Regions from separate parts of the Actinokineospora spheciospongiae genome, predicted to be linked through region 1. Evidence: predicted binding sites of a transcription regulator. Region 1 holds the regulator's gene; the other holds the start of a gene.

What was found. The regulator HspR, encoded in region 1, represses chaperone genes until heat shock. The targets are predictions, from matches to a motif close to ANNTTGAGTNNNNNNNACTCAANNT.
Region 2: a site for HspR is predicted at 1,343-1,367, ahead of lon (endopeptidase La). Genes of this name have one in related genera too.

The regions. Positions count from the first base shown of each region.
Region 1 covers NZ_QHCP01000006.1:46,275-57,182, forward strand. The annotation lists gene clpB (ATP-dependent chaperone ClpB) at 1-1,980, opposite strand, end outside; gene DFQ13_RS17625 (MarR family winged helix-turn-helix transcriptional regulator) at 2,254-2,703, opposite strand; gene DFQ13_RS17630 (FAD-binding oxidoreductase) at 2,886-4,067, shown strand; gene DFQ13_RS17635 (heat shock protein transcriptional repressor HspR) at 4,711-5,136, opposite strand; gene dnaJ (molecular chaperone DnaJ) at 5,133-6,314, opposite strand; gene grpE (nucleotide exchange factor GrpE) at 6,335-6,952, opposite strand; gene dnaK (molecular chaperone DnaK) at 6,949-8,796, opposite strand; gene DFQ13_RS17655 (DUF4097 family beta strand repeat-containing protein) at 8,952-9,674, opposite strand; gene DFQ13_RS17660 (TetR/AcrR family transcriptional regulator) at 9,859-10,431, opposite strand; gene DFQ13_RS17665 ((Fe-S)-binding protein) at 10,708-10,908, shown strand, end outside.
Region 2 covers NZ_QHCP01000015.1:43,731-52,775, forward strand. The annotation lists partial or broken gene DFQ13_RS36035 (caspase family protein) at 246-881, opposite strand; gene DFQ13_RS29155 (effector-associated constant component EACC1) at 884-1,246, opposite strand; gene lon (endopeptidase La) at 1,385-3,745, shown strand; gene DFQ13_RS29165 (hypothetical protein) at 4,158-4,556, opposite strand; gene DFQ13_RS29170 (resolvase) at 5,317-5,589, shown strand; gene DFQ13_RS29175 (Shedu immune nuclease family protein) at 5,655-6,860, shown strand; gene DFQ13_RS33335 (hypothetical protein) at 6,874-7,665, opposite strand; gene DFQ13_RS36040 (4-fold beta flower protein) at 7,838-8,197, opposite strand; gene DFQ13_RS29180 (flavoprotein) at 8,219-8,740, opposite strand; gene DFQ13_RS29185 (helix-turn-helix domain-containing protein) at 8,737-9,045, opposite strand, start outside.

The sequences.
Region 1 (10,908 bases):
GTCGTAGCCGACGTACCCGGGGGGCGCCCCGACGAGCCTGGCCACCGAGTGCTTCTCGGAGTACTCGCTCATGTCGATGCGGATCATCGCCCGCTCGTCGTCGAACAGGAACTCCGCCAGCGCCTTGGCCAGCTCGGTCTTGCCCACGCCGGTCGGGCCCAGGAACAGGAACGACCCGGTGGGGCGGTCCGGGTCGGCCACCCCGGCGCGGGTGCGGCGGACGGCGTCGGACACCACCCGCACCGCCTCGGCCTGCCCGACCACCCGGCCCGCCAGCGCCTCCTCCATCCGCAGCAGCTTCTGCGTCTCGCCCTCCAGCATCCGGCCCGCCGGGATGCCGGTCCACGCCGCCACCACCTCGGCGACGTCGTCGGAGCCGACCTCCTCCTTGAGCATCACGCCCTCGGTGACCGCGGTGTTGGCGGTCGCGGCGGCCAGGTCCTTCTCCAGCGCCGGGATGCGGCCGTAGCGCAGCTCCGCGGCCCGGCCCAGGTCGCCGTCGCGCTCGGCCCGCTCGGACTCACCGCGCAGCGACTCCAGTTGCTCCTTGAGCTCGCGGACCTTGTCGATCGACCCCTTCTCGTTCTGCCAGCGGGCGGTCAGCCCGGCCAGCGACTCGCGCTTCTCGGCCAGCTCGGCGCGCAGCGCGGCCAGCCGGTCCCTGGAGGCGGCGTCGGCCTCCTTGGCCAGCGCCATCTCCTCGATCTCCAGGCGGCGCACGGCGCGCTCCACCTCGTCGATCTCCACCGGCCGCGAGTCGATCTCCATCCGCAGCCGGGAGGCGGCCTCGTCGACCAAGTCGATGGCCTTGTCCGGCAGGAACCGGGCGGTGATGTAGCGGTCGGACAGGGTGGCGGCGGCGACCAGGGCGCTGTCGGTGATGCGCACGCCGTGGTGCACCTCGTAGCGCTCCTTGAGCCCGCGCAGGATGCCGATGGTGTCCTCCACCGTGGGCTCGCCGACCAGCACCTGCTGGAAGCGGCGCTCCAGGGCGGGGTCCTTCTCGATGTGCCCGCGGTACTCGTCGAGCGTGGTCGCGCCCACCATCCGCAGCTCGCCGCGGGCCAGCATCGGCTTGATCATGTTGCCCGCGTCCATGGCGCCCTCGCCGGTGGCGCCCGCGCCGACGATGGTGTGCAGCTCGTCGATGAAGGTCACGACCTGGCCCGCGGAGTCGGTGATCTCCTTGAGCACGGCCTTGAGCCGCTCCTCGAACTCGCCGCGGAACTTCGCCCCGGCCACCATCGACCCCAGGTCGAGGGAGACGACGCGCTTGCCGCGCAGCGACTCGGGCACGTCCCCGGCGATGATCCGCTGGGCCAGGCCCTCGACGATGGCGGTCTTGCCGACGCCGGGCTCGCCGATGAGCACCGGGTTGTTCTTGGTGCGCCGCGACAGCACCTGCACCACCCGGCGGATCTCGGCGTCGCGGCCGATCACCGGGTCCAGCTCGCCCTTGCGGGCCCGCTCGGTGAGGTCGACGCCGTACTTCTCCAGCGCCTGGTAGGTGCCCTCGGGGTCCGGGCTGGTGACCCTGGCGGAGCCGCGGACCTTGGTGAACGCCTCGGTCAGCGCCTCCGCGGTGGCGCCGTGGCGGCGCAGCAGGTCGGCGACGTCACCGCCCTCGGCGGCCAGGCCGACCAGCACGTGCTCGGTGGAGACGTACTCGTCGCCGCGGTCGGTCGCCAGCTTCTGCGCGTGCGTGATCGCGCGCAGCGCCTCCTGGGAGAGCTGCGGCTGCGACACGGTCGCGCCGGTGGCCGCGGGCAGCGCCCGCGCGATCGGCTCCAGCTCCTTGCCGACCACGTCCGGGTCCACGCCGACGGCGGTCAGCAACGGTGCGGTCAGCCCGTCGGCCTGCGCGAGCAGGGCGCCGAGCAGGTGCACCGGCCGGATGTCGGGGTTGCCCGCGGTCGCGGCGGCCTGGGCGGCCGTCGAGATCGCCTGCTGGGTCTTGGTCGTCGGGTTGAACGCGTCCATCTCCACCTCGGTCCCACGTCGCGTTGTCGACCGGTACAACGTCAGAAAAGTTGAGCGTGTTCCGCTCAACCCTGAAAAAGTTGGGGAAGCGCCCTCCCGACACTCACACAGCGTGGCGTGACTGCGCTCCGAAACCACTCGTCCGAGTGGTCACCCACATGTCGTAAGGACTTTGTCCACAGCGGTAATCCACTTGTCCACAATCCCCAGGTGGTTGTCCACAGGGCTGTGCGCAACTGTCCACAACCCGGCCGTGTGGGTGGTGACCAGGTCCTAGAGGTCGAGGTTGAGCTTGCCGAGCAGCCGGGAGAACTCGCGGATGTCCCCGGTCGACCACTGGCCCAGTTGGGCCCGCAACTGCGCCCGCCGGTGCGAGCGGATCTCGTGCAGCCGGGACGCGCCGGTCACCGTGAGCTGCACCAGCCGGGCCCGCCCGTCGGAGGGGTCGGCCACCCGCTCCACCAGGTCCAGCTCCTCCAGCCGGGCGATCTGCCTGCTCACCGTCGACTTGTCCAGCCCGGTGCGCTCCACCACGTCGGCCGCGCGGACCGGGCCGATGTCGCTCAGGTGCAGCAGCAGCGCGTACGAGGCGCCGTCGAGGCCGGGGTGCACCCGGGCGGCCAGGGACAGCGACACGCTGCGGGCGCGGCCGAACAGCTTCGACAGCTCCCGCTCAAGATCCTGGGCGGCGTCCTCGCGCCCGCCCGTCGGCCCCTCGGTCACCGTGTCCCTTTCGTCGCGCTCGGGAGAAACCTAACCGCAGCGGCGGTCCGCCCCGCCCGCCGGGCGGACCGGGTCGCCCCCGAGAGGCCCAACCGACCGTTCTCCGGCCTCCCCGGGGTGACACCTCCAGTAGCCTGGTGCCGCCCCAGGGACCGCCCGAGAGGTGGAGTGCGCCCCCGACCATGCCAGCCGACGGCGATCTGAGCCCCATCCCGACCTCCCGCCCGCGGGCGGAGTCCCCGACCGCGGTCAGCGCCATGGTGCGCCTGGTCCGGGAGAGCTTCGCGCTGGCCGAGGCGCACCTGGACGAGGTCACCCGGTCCTTCCACGCCAACCTGTTCAACATCTCGCCCAGCGCCAGGGAGATGTTCCCGATCAACATGGAGGTGCAGCGGTCCCGGCTGCCGCGCGCCCTGGTGCACGTCATGCAGCTGGTCGACCGCCCTGACGACCTGGTCCCGTACCTGCGTGAACTCGGCCGCGACCACCGCAAGTTCGGCGCCCGCAGCGACCACTACGAGGCCGTCGGCACCGCCCTCATCCACGCCGTCCGCGAGTACTCCGGCCCCGCCTGGACCGACGACGTGCAGCGGGCCTGGGCCGAGGCCTACACGATCGTGGCCCGCGCCATGCTCGAAGCGGCGGCCGAGGACGACCACGAACCCGGCTACCGCACCGCGGAGGTCGTCGAGCACGAGCGGATCGGCTGGGACCTGGCGGTGATCCGGGTCCTGCCGTCCTCACCGGTGCCCTACCGCCCGGGCCAGTACGTCAGCGTGGAGGTCCCGCAGCGCCCCCGCCTCTGGCGCAACCTCTCCCCGGCCAACGCCCCGGACGACGAGGGCGTCCTGGAGTTCCACGTCCGCGCCGTCGACGGCGGCTGGGTCAGCCGCTCCCTGGTCGCCCACGCCCAACTCGGCGACGAGTGGAAGATCGGCGCCCCCATGGGCCACCTGGCGGTGGACCGCACCTCCGACCGGGACGTGCTGATGATCGCGGGCGGCACCGGCATCGCCCCCCTGCGCGCGATCATCGAGGAACTGGCCCAGTGGGGCCAGAACCCGCACGTCCACCTGTTCACCGGCGGCCGCGTCCGCGAAGACCTCTACGACCTCGCCCACCTGCAGAACATCGCGGTCACCAACCCCTGGCTGACGGTCATCCCGGTCCTGGAGAACGAACCGGACGTCCAAGCCGCCGAACACGGCACCCTCGCCGACGTCGTCACCCACTACGGCACCTGGGACGACTGCGACATCCTGGTCTCCGGCAGCCCCGCGATGATCCGGGCCACGGTCTCCCGCCTCCTGATCAACGGCGCCCCCCAGGACCACATCACCTACGACCCCTTCGACTGGGACTGACCCCCGCTCACGCGCGCTGCCCCACAACCGGTGCGACGCGTTCGCCCAACTCGCGAACCCCCGGCCGTCGGGCGTGCGGGACGCACGCCTGACGCAGCCGCCGAAGTGCCGCGTCGACCCGTTCGGAGCGCACCAAGGCCATCTCGGCCATGCTCAGCGCGTCATCGGGTCGCCCCCGGGGCACGGCCAGGTTGGCGAGGCCGCACAGGCCCTTCCGCGCGCATCGCCCAGCCCCCGCCTTCGGCGGCACACCCCACCGAGAAGCTGCCCAGAGGTATGGCGTCCGCTTGGGCTGAGGTTGGAGGGGAACAAGTCCGAAGTCGGGCGCACGGGGGAGGGTGCGCAGGCAGTTGATCTCTGGTTTTCCAGCGACGCACCGTGCTGCGATCGACGTGCAGGGCTCGCGTCAAACCCTCCTGGGTGCAGCCTGCCGGCTCGACATGCGGACATGGCTTTGCGAGAAGGTGGATTCGGTGGCCCGGCAGGTGCCGAGGCTGTCGGCGAGTTGTCGGCGTGGGTGGCGAGCAACTGTCGGACCTCGGCGTGGCCGAATGGGTTGCGCCGCAGTGGAACCCAGGCCGGGTGGGGACAGCGCAACGGGCAGGTCCGGTGTGGACCTGCCCGTTCCGGGGTGCGTCGAGCGTCAGCGGCGCGGCTGGGGGCGCCAGACGACCAGGGCGGTTTCCTGGCGGACCGGGACGAGGTCGTGGCGGTAGGACTTGTGGATGGCGGCCGCGGCCTGTTCGGCGACCGCGTGCACGTGGGCCAGTTCCTCGGTCAGCTCGGCGACCCTGGTGCGCAGGGCGTCGACCTCGTTCTCCAGTTCGATGATGCGCTTGATGCCCGCGAGGTTGACCCCCGCCTCCTGGGAGAGGCGTTGGACCTCGCGGAGGAGGGCGATGTCGCGGACCGAGTACCGGCGGCCGCCGCCGGAGGTGCGGCCGGGGGAGACCAGGCCCATGCGGTCGTAGCTGCGCAGGGTTTGCGCGTGCAGGCCGGAGAGCTGGGCGGCGACCGAGATGACGAAGACGGGGGTGTCCTCGTCGGCTCCCGGGAGGAACGGGTTCACGACTGCCTCGCCTTCTCCACCATGGCGGTCAGCTCGGGTCGGGGGTCGTGCTGCTTGGTGGCCTCCGCGTACGACTGCAGGGCCGTGGTGGCCGCGTCGTCCAGTTTGGCGGGGACGGAGACCTGGAGGGTGACCAGGAGGTCGCCGGTGTTGCCGTCGCGCTTGGCGACGCCCTTGCCGCGGACCCGTAACACCCGGCCGGAGGGGGTGCCGGGGGCGACGCGGGCGGTGACGACGCCTTCCAGGGTGGGCACCGTGAGGGTGGTGCCCAGGGCCAGTTCGGCGAAGGTCACCGGGACCTTGAGGGTGAGGTTGTTGCCGTCGCGGCCGAAGACCGGGTGCGGGGTGACGTGGACGCGGACGTACAGGTCGCCCGCCGCCGCCCCGTTGGAGCCGGGTTCGCCCTGGCCGGACAGGCGGATGCGCTGGTCGTCCTCGACGCCCGCGGGGATGCGGACGGTGAGGGTGCGGGTCTTGGTGCTGACGCCGTCGCCCGCGCACTCCGGGCAGGGGTCGTCGACGATGCGGCCGGTGCCGCGGCAGTCGCGGCAGGGCTCGCTGAAGGCGAAGGCGCCCTGGCTGCGGCTGAGCAGGCCCACGCCGCCGCAGGTGGCGCAGGTGCGCGGGGTGGTGCCCGGGCGGGCACCGGAACCGGCGCAGGTCTCGCAGGTCGTCGGGCTGGACAGGCGCAGCGGCACCGTCGCGCCCTTGACCGCCTCCAGGAAGTCGATGCGGACCTCGGTCTCCACGTCCGCGCCGCGGCGGGCGCGGGGCGTGGTGGCGGCACCGCGGCCGCGGCCGAACAGGTTGCCCAGCATGTCGCCGAACCCGCCGCCCGCGCCGGCACCGGCACCGCCGCCCGCGGCCTGGCCGAAGATGTCGCTGAACGACCCCGGGCCACCGCCCGCGCCGCCGCCGAAGCCGCCGCGGAAACCGCCCGCGCCGAACATGGAGCGGGCCTCGTCGTACTGCTTGCGCTTCTCCGCGTCGCCGAGCACGCCGTAGGCCTCGGACACGGCCTTGAACCGCGCCTCGGCCTTGTCGTTGCCCGGGTTGGCGTCGGGGTGCAGTTCGCGGGCGAGCTTGCGGTACGCCTTCTTGATCTCGGCGTCCCCGGCGTCGGAGGAGACGCCCAGCTCGCGATAGAAGTCCTTGTCGATCCAGTCCCTGGCACTCACCGGACGTCCCCTCCTTCCGTTCAGTCCGCCGAGGCGGGAGTCGGCTCGGCGTCGGTCACCGCGACGAGCGCGGCGCGCACGACCCGGTCGCCGAAGCGGTAACCCCGGCGGAGCACGCCGGTGACCGTCGGCCCGTCGACCTCCGGGGAGGTGCTGTGCTGCACCGCCTCGTGCACGGACGGGTCGAACGGCTCGCCCTCGTGCCCGAAGGCCTCCAGCCCGGTCTTGGTGAGGACCGCGCTGAACTTGTCGGCGACCGCCTTGAACGCGCCGGTCAGGTCGCCGTGCGCCTCGGCCCGCTCGACGTCGTCGAGCACCGAGAGGAACTCGACCACGACCTGGGCCTTGGCGCCCGCGACGACCGACTCCCGGTCGCGCTCGACGCGCTTGCGGTAGTTGGCGTACTCGGCCTGCAGGCGCTGCAGGTCGGCGGTGCGCTCGTCGAGCTGGGCCTTGACCTCGGCGGCCGGGTCGATCTCCGCCGCCGGTTCCTCGATGACGACCTCGCCCGAGATGACCTCGGCGCCGCCCTCGGGTTCGGACGGGGCGTGGGTGGTCGAGGGCTCCTCGACCACCCCGCCCTCGCGCACAACCTGAGGCTCCTCGGCGGAGGTCTCGTCGCTGTGCTTGTCGGTCACTTCTTGTCCTTGTCCTCGTCGACGATCTCGGCGTCCACCACGTCGTCCTCGGGCTTGGCGTCGGCCGGGGCGCCCTCGGCACCCGCGGCGGCGTCGGCCCCGGTGTTGGCGTAGAGCGCGGAGCCCATGGCCTGCGACTCGGTGCTCAGCTTCTCCATCGCCGACTTGATCGCGGCGATGTCGGTGCCCTTGAGCGCCTCGGTGGCCTCGGCGATCGCGGCGTTGACCTTGTCCTTGGCCTCGGCCGGGAGCTTGTCCTCGTTGTCCTTGACGAACTTCTCCGTCTGGTAGACGAGGGTCTCAGCCTGGTTGCGGACGTCGGCCTCCTCGCGGCGCTTCTGGTCCTCCTCGGCGTGCGCCTCGGCGTCCTTGACCATCCGGTCGATGTCCTCCTTGGGCAGCGCCGAGCCGCCGGTGATGGTCATCGACTGCTCCTTGCCGGTGCCCAGGTCCTTCGCGTTGACGTGCACGATGCCGTTCGCGTCGATGTCGAAGGTGACCTCGATCTGCGGCACGCCCCGGGGGGCGGGCGGCAGACCGGTCAGGTCGAAGGTGCCCAGCTTCTTGTTGTCCGCGGCGAAGTCGCGCTCACCCTGGAACACCTGGATGCCCACGGTGGTCTGGTTGTCGTCGGCGGTGGAGAAGATCTCCGAGCGCTTGGTCGGGATGGTGGTGTTGCGCTCGATGAGCTTGGTGAACACCCCGCCCTTGGTCTCGATGCCCAGCGACAGCGGGGTCACGTCGAGCAGCAGGACGTCCTTGACCTCGCCCTTGAGCACACCGGCCTGCAGCGCGGCGCCGATGGCCACGACCTCGTCCGGGTTGACGCCCTTGTTGGCCTCGCGGCCGCCGGTCAGCTCCTTGACCAGCTCGGCGACGGCGGGCATGCGGGTGGAACCACCCACGAGCACCACGTGGTCGATCTCGCCGATGGACACGCCCGCGTCCTTCACCACGTTGTTGAACGGGGTGCGGGTGCGGTCGAGCAGGTCGGAGGTGATGCGCTGGAACTCGGCCCTGGTGAGGTTCTCGTCGAGGAACAGCGGGTTCTTGTCCGCGTCGACGGTGATGTAGGGCAGGTTGATGTTGGCGCTGTTCGAGCTGGACAGCTCGATCTTCGCCTTCTCAGCGGCCTCGCGGATGCGCTGCAGCGCCATCTTGTCCTTGGTGAGGTCGATGCCGCTGGAGGACTTGAACTTGTCCACCAGCCAGTCGACGATCCGCTGGTCCCAGTCGTCGCCGCCGAGGTGGTTGTCACCGGAGGTCGAGCGGACCTCCACGACGCCGTCGCCGATCTCCAGCAGCGACACGTCGAAGGTGCCGCCGCCGAGGTCGAAGACCAGGATGGTCTGCTCCTTGGCGCCGCCCTTGTCCAGCCCGTAGGCCAGCGCGGCCGCGGTCGGCTCGTTCACGATCCGCAGCACGTTGAGGCCGGCGATCTGCCCGGCCTCCTTGGTGGCCTGGCGCTGGGCGTCCTCGAAGTAGGCGGGGACGGTGATCACCGCGTCGGTGATGGTCTCGCCCAGGTACGACTCGGCGTCGCGCTTGAGCTTCATGAGCACCCGCGCGGAGATCTCCTGCGCGGTGTAGTCCTTGCCGTCGAGCTCGGTCTTCCAGTCCGTGCCGATGTGCCGCTTGACCGAGCGGACCGTGCGGTCCACGTTGGTCACGGCCTGGTTCTTCGCGGGCTGTCCGACCAGCACCTCGCCGTTCTTGGCGAACGCCACGATGGACGGGGTCGTCCGCGAGCCCTCCGAGTTGGCGATGACCGTCGGTTCACCGCCCTCGAGGACGGCGACGACGGAGTTGGTCGTCCCCAGGTCGATGCCGACCGCACGCGCCATGATTTCCTCCTGCTTGACCCTGTGGTGTCTGTCGGGTTGAGCGTACCGGGCTCAGGTTTGAGACTTGAGTCGGACCCGCTCAACCTTCCTGACTCCCACAACGAGGCACCCCGGGAAGTTGTTCCCGGGGTGACCTGGCTCTCACTGTTCTCTTGTCAGGCGAAGCCGATGGTGATGTCCCCGGAGTTCGCGTCGAGGTCGAGGTGGTTCGCCGCCCCCAGGTCGTCGCCGACCCGGTTGTCCACCTCGCCGCTGTCGCTCTTGGCCGACACCCGGTACGCCCCGCGCGGCACGGTGACCTGGATCGACCCGCTGGAGGCGCGCGCGGCGACCCCGGCCGCTTTGGCCGCCCGGATGGTGATGTCCCCCGAGTCGGCCTCCACCGCCACGGTGTCCCCGGTGTCGACCAGCTCGACCGAGCCGGAACTCGCGGCCACCCGGACCGGCCCCCCGACCTCCCGCACGGTCACCGACCCGGACGAGGACCGCACGTCGACCGCCGCGGCCCCCCGGACCTCGACGTCCCCCGACGACGACTCCCCGAGCACCCGCACCCCCTCGGGCACGACGACGGTGTAGTCGACCCAGCAGTTGCGCTCCCCGCACCCCGAGAGCACCAGCTCGTCCCCCTCGACCCGGAACGTCGACCCCGGCCTGCTGCTGCGGTAGCCGACGTCGCGGTGCACGCTCGCGGTCTTCCCGACGCTGATCCGGACCGACCCGGAGTCGGTGTCCAGGCGGACCCCTCGTACCGCCTGCTCCACCTTCGCGTCGTCGGAGAACGTCTCCTGCTGGAACGCCCCGCACCCGGTGAGCACCCCGCTGAGCACGCCACCCACCCCGACGGCCAAGAGCACCGCCACCACCCGCCGACCCATTCCGTCCCCCTCCTGCGGCAACCCGACAGCCGGAACGCTATTGACCACCGGTGCCGCGAGCCATCAGGGAGACCCCCGACCCGTCCCTGAGGTTGCCCCTACCTCCGGTCGGCGGCGGGCGGCCGTCCCACCTGCTCCGTTCGGGGTGGAGCGTCCCCTGTGGACCGGGACGACCCGAACCCGGTCAGCGCAGCGGTTCCAGCAGGTGCTCGACCACCGGGAGCAGCTCGGCCGCGGTCGGCGGGTCGTCGTCGATCAGGCCCTGGAGCAGGATGCCGTCGACCCCGGCGAGGAAGGCCCGGAACCCGACCTCGTCGGGCTGGCGGCCGAGGCTGGTGAGCACGTCGAGCCACTGGCGGGCGGCCGGGCGCAGGGCCGGGCGGCGGGCGGCCAGCAGGTACAGCTCGTACTCGGCCATGGTGCGGCCGCGCTGCGGCCCGAGGGCCTCGGCGAGCGTCTCGGCGACCGCGCCCGCCTGGCTGCGGCCCTTGATCCGGCTGGACTCGATCCCGTCCCGGATGCGGGTGGCCATCCGCTCGGCCGACCAGGTGAGGGTGCCGACGACCAGGTCGTCCAGGGAGGCGAAGTGGTAGGTGAGCGACGCGGGCGGCACCCCGGCCTCGGCGGCGACGGTGCGGTGGGTGACGCCCGCGACCCCGTCGCGCTCGATCACCCGGAGCGCGGCCTCGACGATCTCGGTCCGCCTGCGGTCGCCGCGGGCGCGGCGGCCGTCGACGCGGCGGTAGGCGGTGCTCACCGGCGACCGGGTCCAGGGGCGCTGACCAGTGCGGGAGGCACAATTCCGCCGCACCGGGGTGACAATTTCCGCCCCTGCGCGCCCGTCGCCTCGCCGTCGGGGGCGGGGACCAGCAAGATGAACGCGGACATGACCGCCAAGTTACCTGGACGATCGTCCAGGTAGTGCGGAGGTCTGCGCCACACTTGTCCGACTTAGGCTTCGCTTACCTGGTTACTGGCGAGTAAGAAGGCGTAGGGTCTCGCTCCAAACCGACTGACGGAAGGTCACCACAGCATGGGTGCCGTGCAGCTAATCCTCGGTCTGATCGCCGTCGCGGTCAGTCTCGTGGCCTGGAGCATGTTCGTTCGCACGATCCTGCGAATGGTGAAGGTCGTCCAGTTGGGGCAGCCCGACCCGACCCGCAACGGCCCGTTCGTGCCCAGGATGAAGACGCTGATCACCGAGTTCGCCGCGCACACGCGGATGAACAAGTTC
Region 2 (9,045 bases), on a different contig from region 1:
GGTCGTCGCCGCGCGGTGGCCCGGTGCGCCTGCCCGATCGGCACCCGCAGCGCGCGGGCCGCCGCCGGGTCGTCCCTGGCGACCAGCTCGGCCAGCCGGGGCGAGGCGGTGGTCTCGTCGACCGCCAGCCGCCGGGTGCGCGCCCCGGCGACCTTGAACTCGCCCAGGCCGTGGTTGAGCCGGTGCGGGCGCTGCACCCGGCCGTCGGCGCGCGGCTTGCGCAGCTCGCGGTCGAGGAAGTCGTACAGGTCGTCGGCGCTGATCTCGTCGGAGCCGGGGCGGGCGGCGGCCCCGGTCTCCAGGCCCGCGATGAGGGCGTCGGTGAACACCGAGTACGGGGTGCTGTTGCCGAAGACCACCCGCTCGTCCTCGAACGCCGGGTCGAGGGCGTTGGTGGCGGTGATGACGAACGTGCCCTCGCCGAGCGCGCTGACGTCGACCGCCGCCCCCGACTTGGCCACCGCGCCGGGGGCGAACGAGCCGCTGTAGCAGCAGTCCAGGACCACCGCCTTGAACCGGGCCTGGCACTCGCGCAGCAGCCGCTGCACCAACACCGCCGGGATCGAGGTGGAGTACGGGCGGTCCTGGCGGGTGTCGGTGGTGGCGAAGAAGAGCTGGTTGTCCGCGTTCTTGATGCCGTGGCCGGACAGGTAGAGCAGCACGTGGTCGTCGACGCCCCGGTCGGCGAACAACTCCTCGATCTCGCGCTCGACGACGGCCTTGCGCTCGTCGATGAGCGCGGTGGCGGCGAACCCGCCGATGTCGGGGTCGTTGAGCAGCTCCGAGAGCTGCCGGGTCTCCCTGCCCGGCGCCTGCAGCGTGGGCAGCGCGGGGTCCTGGTAGCGGGAGGTCCCGATCAGCAGCGCTCTGCGCTCGGCCACGGCTACTCCCCCGGTTCGGCCTCGGCGGCGATGCGCAGGGCCTCGGCGGTCTCCCCGGCGGTGGCGGCGGTGATGGTGATCTTCTTGCCGTTCACCTCGACGGTGACCGAGCGCGCCTTGGACCGCTCCAGGAACTGGACGACCGTGCGGTGCACCACCAGCAGGCTGCCCGGCACCGCCCCGCCGACGAGCAGTTCGCCGATGGTCTGCGCGAGGCCGGACTTGCTGCCCGGGGCGCCCGCGGCGGTGCCCCGGGAAACCGTGCCGACCCGGGCGGCGCGCAGGTCGTCGGCGAGGCCGTCGGTCAGCCGGTCCAGCGTCGCCGGGGTGCCCTCCGCGTCGATGTGCAGGGTGAGGTCGCTCATCAGGGCCGCTCCTAGTCCGGTTTGTCGATCACAGGTATACCGCGTTCCGCGCTCGCTCACGGCGAACACGAGGGGGGAACAGCACCGGGCTCAGGGAGGTTGAGCTGATCAGACTCAACTTCTTGGAGAGTGATCCGCATGTCCGAGGCTCTGACGCTGCCGGTGCTCCCGCTGGACGACACGGTCCTGCTGCCCGGCATGGTCGTCCCCATCCAGCTCACCGGCGGCGACAACGCGAACGAGGCCCGCGCCGCCGTCGAGGCCGCCCGCTCCGGCGGCGAGCCCGCCCGGGTGGTCCTGGTGCCCCGGCTGGACGGCAGGTACGCGCGGGTCGGCACGCTGGCCGTGGTCGAGCAGGTCGGCAGGCTGCCCGGCGGGCAGCTCGCCGCCGTCGTCCGCGGCACCGGCCGGGTGCGCATCGGCGCGGGCACCACCGGCCCCGGCGCCGCGCTGTGGGTGCAGGTCGAGACGCTGGACGAGGTCGTCGACGAGCGGGTGCCCGAGCTGGCCCGCGACTACAAGGACCTGGTCACCCGCATCCTGCAGCAGCGGGGCGCGTGGCAGGTCGTCGACAGCGTGGCCTCGGTGGACGACCCGTCGGCGCTGGCCGACCTCGCCGGGTACGCCACCTACGTCTCCGACGAGAACAAGGTCTGGCTGCTGGAGACCACCGACGTCGCCGAGCGGCTGGCCCGGCTGCTGGAGTGGGGCCGCGAGCACCTGGCCGAACTCGACGTCAACGAGACCATCCGCAAGGACGTGCGGGAGGGGATGGAGAAGCAGCAGCGGGAGTTCCTGCTGCGCCAACAGCTCACCGCCATCCGCAAGGAACTGGCCGAGCTGGACGGCAAGCCCGCCTCCGAGGAGCAGGACTACCGCGCCCGCGTCGAGGCCGCCGACCTCCCGGAGAAGGTCCGCGACGCCGCGCTGGCCGAGGTCGACAAGCTGGAGCGCACCTCCGAGCAGTCCCCCGAGGTCGGCTGGATTCGCACCTGGCTCGACACCGTGCTCGACCTGCCGTGGACCACGCGCACCGAGGACTCCTACGACATCCCCGGCGCCCGCGCCGTCCTCGACGCCGACCACGCGGGCCTCGACGACGTCAAGGACCGCATCATCGAGTACCTGGCCGTGCGCAAGCGCCGCGACGAGCGCGGCCTGGGCGTGGTCGGCGGCCGCCGCTCCGGCGCGGTCCTGGCCCTGTCCGGCCCGCCCGGGGTCGGCAAGACGTCGCTGGGCGAGTCGGTGGCCCGCGCCATGGGGCGCGAGTTCGTCCGCGTCGCCCTGGGCGGCGTCCGCGACGAGGCCGAGATCCGCGGCCACCGCCGCACCTACGTCGGCGCCCTCCCCGGCCGCATCGTGCGGGCGATCAAGGAGGCGGGCACGATGAACCCGGTCGTCCTGCTCGACGAGATCGACAAGGTCGGCTCGGACCACCGCGGCGACCCCACCGCCGCCCTGCTGGAGGTCCTGGACCCGGCGCAGAACCACACCTTCCGCGACCACTACCTGGAGGTCGAACTCGACCTGTCCGACGTGGTGTTCCTGGCCACGGCGAACGTCGTCGAGTCCATCCCGGCCCCGCTGCTCGACCGCATGGAGCTGGTGCGGCTCGACGGGTACACCGAGGACGAGAAGGTCACCATCGCCGCCGACCACCTGCTGCCCAGGCAACTGGAGCGGGCCGGGCTCACCGCGGAGGAGGTCTCGGTGTCCCGGGACGCCCTGCGCCTGCTGGCGGGGGAGTACACCCGGGAGGCGGGCGTGCGGCAGCTCGAGCGCTCCATCGCCCGCGTCCTGCGGAAGGTGGCGGCGCGGCTGGCGCTGGGCTCCTCGGAGCTGCCCCTGCGGGTGGACGCGGCGGACCTGCGCACCCACCTCGGCAGGCCCCGCCACACCCCGGAGTCCGCCGAGCGCACCGGGGTCCCCGGCGTCTCCACGGGCCTGGCCGTCACCGGCGCGGGCGGCGACGTCCTCTTCGTGGAGGCGTCGCTGGCCGAGCCCGGCACCGGCGCCGCGGGGGTGACGCTGACCGGCCAGCTCGGCGAGGTCATGAAGGAGTCGGCGCAGATCGCCCTGTCCTACCTGCGCTCGCACGGCGCGGAGCTGAACCTGCCCACGGCCACCCTGGCCGACCGGGGGGTCCACATCCACGTCCCGGCGGGCGCGGTCCCCAAGGACGGCCCCAGCGCGGGCGTCACCATGACCACGGCCCTGGCCTCGCTCCTGTCCGGCCGCCCGGTCCGCTCCGACGTGGCCATGACCGGCGAGGTCTCCCTCACCGGCCGGGTGCTCCCGATCGGCGGCGTCAAGCAGAAGCTGCTGGCCGCCCACCGGGCGGGCATCACCACGGTCCTGCTGCCCCACCGCAACGAACCGGACATGGACGACGTCCCCGACGCCGTCCGCGAAGCACTCACCATCCACTTCGTCACCGACGTCCGAGAGGCGGTGGAGCTCGCCCTGGAGGAGGACAGGGCGGCGGTCCTGGCGGCGTGAGAACGGCAGCGCGGGCCGACACCACCCGGTGTCGGCCCGCGCTGCCGCGTTTCCCCACGATTCACACGCTCAGGATGAAATGCATTCGCGTGTGACCGGAAGTCGCCACCCCGGCTCGCGGTGCAGGTGAGCGCGGCACCGTTCAACGGCACGGGAAATGGCGAAATGCAAGGTGCTCCACACGATGGTGTGGCTGCGGTCGCCGGTCATTCTGTTGCGGCCGACTGCACGCTTGACTGCACGTGCACCGGCAATGACGCCAGGACACGAGGAAACCGCAAGTGCGGTGACGGCCGTCCTTTCCGCCGGCAGGGCAAACCGGACGGCCGTCACCTCCCGAGCAGGGGGTGGTCTGCTGTTGCCAACACCAGCAGCAGGCTGCCCCCGCCCCCCTCGGGTTTTCTCCCGGCAGTCAGTGACGCCACTGCCAGAAGAGTCGAATCCAGTTGGTCAGCACGATCGCCCCGAGCGTCGGAGCCACGGCGGGCAGTGTTCCTGGCGCCAGCCACTGGAACAGCAGCAGGAAGGACACCGCCAGGACGCCCATGGCCACCGACTTCCACACGAAGGCCGTCGTGGAAACCGGCCCGTGGGTCGTCACCCGCTCCACCCGCCGCAGCCAGTCCTGCACGTCGGGTCGGTCGTACCGCCTGCCGCAGGAGTGCCGCAGGTGGTCCAACTCTCCCCAGGCCAGCAGTTCCGGCAGGGAAACGGTGTCGTCGTCGGCGCCCCTTCGTGGCGACGACCACGATCCGGGGACGTGCGCATGATCATCTGGAACTTCTTCGGGAAAGCCTTGTAGTGTGGCCATCGGCCGCGTTGCTCCTTCGTTCCTATCCACTGGACGTCGAACTTGGCGCGGCCGCCAGAAGGGGCGCGGTGTCCTGGGCTGCCACCCGGGGCGCCGTGCCTTTTCCCTTCCTGGGACGCTCCACCTGAAGAATGCACGAGACGCGAGACCGATTCCAATCCAAACCCGGGATTGCGCCCAATGGCGTCCACAACACGTTCAGCGGTCGACCATTGTCCGGGTTGCTCTCGATCCCGTTTCACTGCACGACACACACTACCGCGCAAGGAAGCGCCGACACACCGGGGATCGTCACACGATTGGGTGCAGCTGAAAGCGGCTGGCCGATTAGTCGAGCGGTTCCACCGCGTCGAGGCCAGTCGCCGTACCCGGGCCACGTTCCAGACCGGACGGGCATGATGTGTTTGCTTATTGAACAGTCAGGTTCCTCGGCGCAACCGACGAGCGCAACGCCCAGAAACGATTACCACCCGATCGAGCGGCAACCAAACCGGCAGCTCCCGCATCACGACGCCTCGCGGCCCGCCCATCCGTCGGACCGACAAGGACCCTCGCCCAATCGGACCGCCCCGGAACGTCCCCCACCCAACCGGACCACCCCGGAACGCAACACACCGCACTGTGGGGGTCTGGGGGGTCGCCCCCCAGGGAAAACGACGACCGACCTGGTTCGCGCTTTCCGCGAACACAGGTCGGCCGAGGTCGTCTCGTGGAACTCCTCCGACGGTACATGAACCGTCCCGACCTCCTGGGACCGCTGGTGGCCGTCCTGCGGCGGATCAACGATCCGTCCGACGATGCCCAGGAGACGGTGACAACCATCCAGGGGAGGACAGCCTTGCCTCGGCGCACCCTCACCGAACGTGAGATCGCAGACTTGATTGTGGCCTACCGGGCGGGGGTGACTGCACCACAGTTGGCTGCTCGACTGGGCGTGCACACCAGTACGATCAAGAAGAAGTTGTTGAAGTTTGGAGTGAGGAGGAATGGTGAACACTTGTTAAGGGGTATGCAAGCGGAAGGAAAGTCGTAGCCGTACACTGAACGGCAGACCTTGTATCTTCCTCAGCTACCACCGAATGTGAAATAATATTCAACATGGCAGAATTTTCAATAAACTTCATTGCGTTCGAAACCGAATTCCTCGTTGAGAACGCTGACTTCTCTGTGCTTGAAATTCGAGACGGCGGCAAAGGTAACGGATTTAAGTACTTTTATAACACGGAGACACGCAGTTTGGTGACAGACTTTGTGCTTGCGGACAGTCAACGCGTGTCAACACTATGTCAAGTTACAATAATCGAAAAAGAGGGCAAACTTACACCACGCATTCGTCTATGGAAGCGCGACAAGTCTAAAAGTGGCAAAGTTGCAGTGGAGCATGTGGCCCCGCTAGACGGGACTACCAAAATGATCAAGGCTACTGTAGACACGGACTCCGCGCATGAGAACTTCTGGAAGGTCATACACTATTTGCAGAGCGTCTCGGACCTTTCATTTCCTAAGAGTGGCTTTCGTGTTGTCGAGTCCGACGAAGCCGAGTTGCTTAAGAGCTTTCAAGGAAAAGATAAAGAGACAATTCTCGACGCGGTTCGCATAACGCTCGGGTCTTCCTTAACTGAAGCCGACCTCCACCTTTTGGGGAATCGCAAGAGCCAACTAGATATATTCGAACGCCTTCTCGCCGATGGACAGTTTTTTGAGAGCGAAAAAAAGCGACTTTCGGCCCGAGGGCCTGAAGCAGTGTGGCAGCATTTCTTTGAAACGAACCCTTGGATCTTCGGCTATGGACTTTCACTAATCTCATGTCAGCCACTTGATGACGAGAAACTGGAACAGATCACGGCTGGCGCGAATATTTTTACAGGTGCGGGAAAGAGAGCAGACGCCGTGCTGCGCTCCAGGGGCTACATCAGCAGCCTAGCCTTTTGCGAGATTAAGACGCATGCAAGTCCCCTACTTAAGCGATCTGCTTATCGGCCGCCGGATGTATACCAGCCTTCAGATGACGTAGTCGGGGGAATCGCCCAAGTCCAGAAAACGGTAAATAAGGCTATTCAGCTAGTGACGAGATCGCTACACGACATCTACGAAGATGATGGAACGCCTACGGGAGTAAGTGTCTCTACAATCCGGCCACGGCAGATCCTTGTTATCGGTCACCTCAACCAGTTCAAGACCCAAGCTGGAATAAATCCAGAACAATTGTCGTCGTTCGAACTCTTTCGAACGTCGATTAGAGACGTAGAGGTAGTGACATTCGACGAACTCTACGAGCGGGCGTGCTTTATCGTGGCGAACTGATCAGCTTCTCTACTCACAGCATCTCTGCCACACGCAAAAATATCTCGCCAGTTCTTGCAGCGTGCTGGCGCTTGCGTCGCAGTGCTTCAGGAAAAGAGACACGGTCTTCGAGTACGAGTGTGAGGTCGTAACCATCCATTAGGAGAACCCTCGGACGGCCCGATCCGCCAAGACCCAGGGCACTTGGCTGGAACCCGTTCATTGAGAAAAACAACCCAAGCGTATTGTCAAGTTTCCGTTGAACCTTCATGTTGAATGTATCTAGATCTGCAAGCGGAGTAAGGGCTTTACGCCATTTTGCCTCGAATAGATACTCCCCGTTTTCGAACGTGAAAGCGCCATCCAATTGCTCGCCGTAGATACGAAACGATCCCTTCGTGTCAACATCGTATAGCGCAAATAGGTCAGTCAGAAGGGTTTCGAGCGCGTATCCGCGTTTCTGCTCATCCTGAGTTTGCAGAGATTTAAACGTGGAATTGAGCTGTTGCAGCTTCTCGGTCATTGTCTGAGCGTTCTCCGCGCGTGCTTTTTCTGTCTCGCGCCGCCGCGTCGCCTCTTCTTGCTCTGACCTCAGCGCTCGGTAACGTTCAGTTTGTTTTCTCAGTGTGTTGAGAGCGTCGACAGCTTCATCGTACTTCTTCTTTCCGTCCTCAAGAACTTTAAGGTGGGCTGGATCTTCGATGTCGCTGACCGCGAGAAGCAAGTCTAGAAGCATCTCAAAATACTTATGCTGATCAGCCGCCAACAGATCGACAAGCTCAGCCACAATCTGTCGCTTATACGCGGCCCAGTTCAAGCTGGCCACCAGAGAACGGTCACCAAGGCAAGTATTCAAGAACGCTCGAAGGTCATCTTTGTACCAGTATGTGAGTCGCAAAGCTTCTTTCAGCGGATGAAGTACAGCTGGGTTGACTCGGCGACTAGACATGGCCCTATTATACGCCACTGAGAGCCTAACGTCTGCTCCTTTAAACGGGTTACGCTCCGGCGATCAAGAACTCACGAAGGTCGAGCTGTGACGAACCGAGAGAAAGGACGGGTCTCACGCTAGGCACAGATCGAATACTCTTGATCGATCGTATGGATTTGATCGACTTGATAGGCGAAATGCTGCGGACTACGGGACATCGCTGTCCGATGAACCCTACGCGCGATCCGCTACCGTCGTAGACAATACCGTCTTGCCACCAACCGAGATGGCATCCATTCCAGCCGAACACTCGACCGTCTGAGATATAGGCTACCGCCTGACCATCCCAAGTGTAAATAGTCTCCCCGTCGCTTGCGATATAAGCCTGGGGTGTACCATTCTTGTTGTAAAGTGTCGTTTCCACCATACCCTCTTCTCGCTTCTCATTTTACTTTAATTGTGCATTCCGCAAAGAAGTCCACTTCCACTTTTCCTTATTTTGCGCTGGTCGCACCAACTCATTCTCCAACACCCGCACACCCCACCCAGCCAGCTTGCGCAAGCTGTCACCGAATGCTGGATGCGCCGCCAGCGCCGCCTTAGCGTATGGCACCACCGTCACTGGCAGCTTCAGCCCAATGGCTTCGTTGAGCGTGCCCAAGGCGACGTTGTCGGAGATACCACCCGCCCACTTGTTGATCGTGTTGAACGTCGCGGGCACCACCAGGATGGCATCGGCCTTGGGCAAGCTGCGTCCGTCGTCCGGTGACCGGGGATGGCTGCGCACTGGATAGCCGGTCTGCTCAGCTAGCGCCGCTGTGTCGACCCACTCGGCCGCAGTCGGGGTGAGCAGCACGCAAACCGTCCAGCCCTCCGCCTGGAGCAGCGTTATCAACGTGCCCAGGTCGCGGACGGGTGGCGCGGCACAACCGACGACGTAGAGCACTTGCTCCGATTGGTCGCCGCTCACCGCTGGACCCCGGCACGTTCAGCCAGGGCACGCAGGCCCGGCGTGGCACTGCGCTTCTCCCGTCCGAGCAGCGTCCCGATCAGAGACACGGCCCCGATGTTGCGGCTGACAACCTCCTTGGCGACACGTTCGGCTTCCAGAAGGTGAAGCACCGCCAACCCGTCTTGCTCAACACTGGCTGCTGCTCGCGCCAGGTCGATATGCACCTGGGAGCGGCGACCAAGCAGGGCTGACGGGAGGCCGTCAGTGTCAATCGCGGCCCCGAGCTGGTGGGCACGTTCGGGCTGGCCGAGGTACATCGCCAC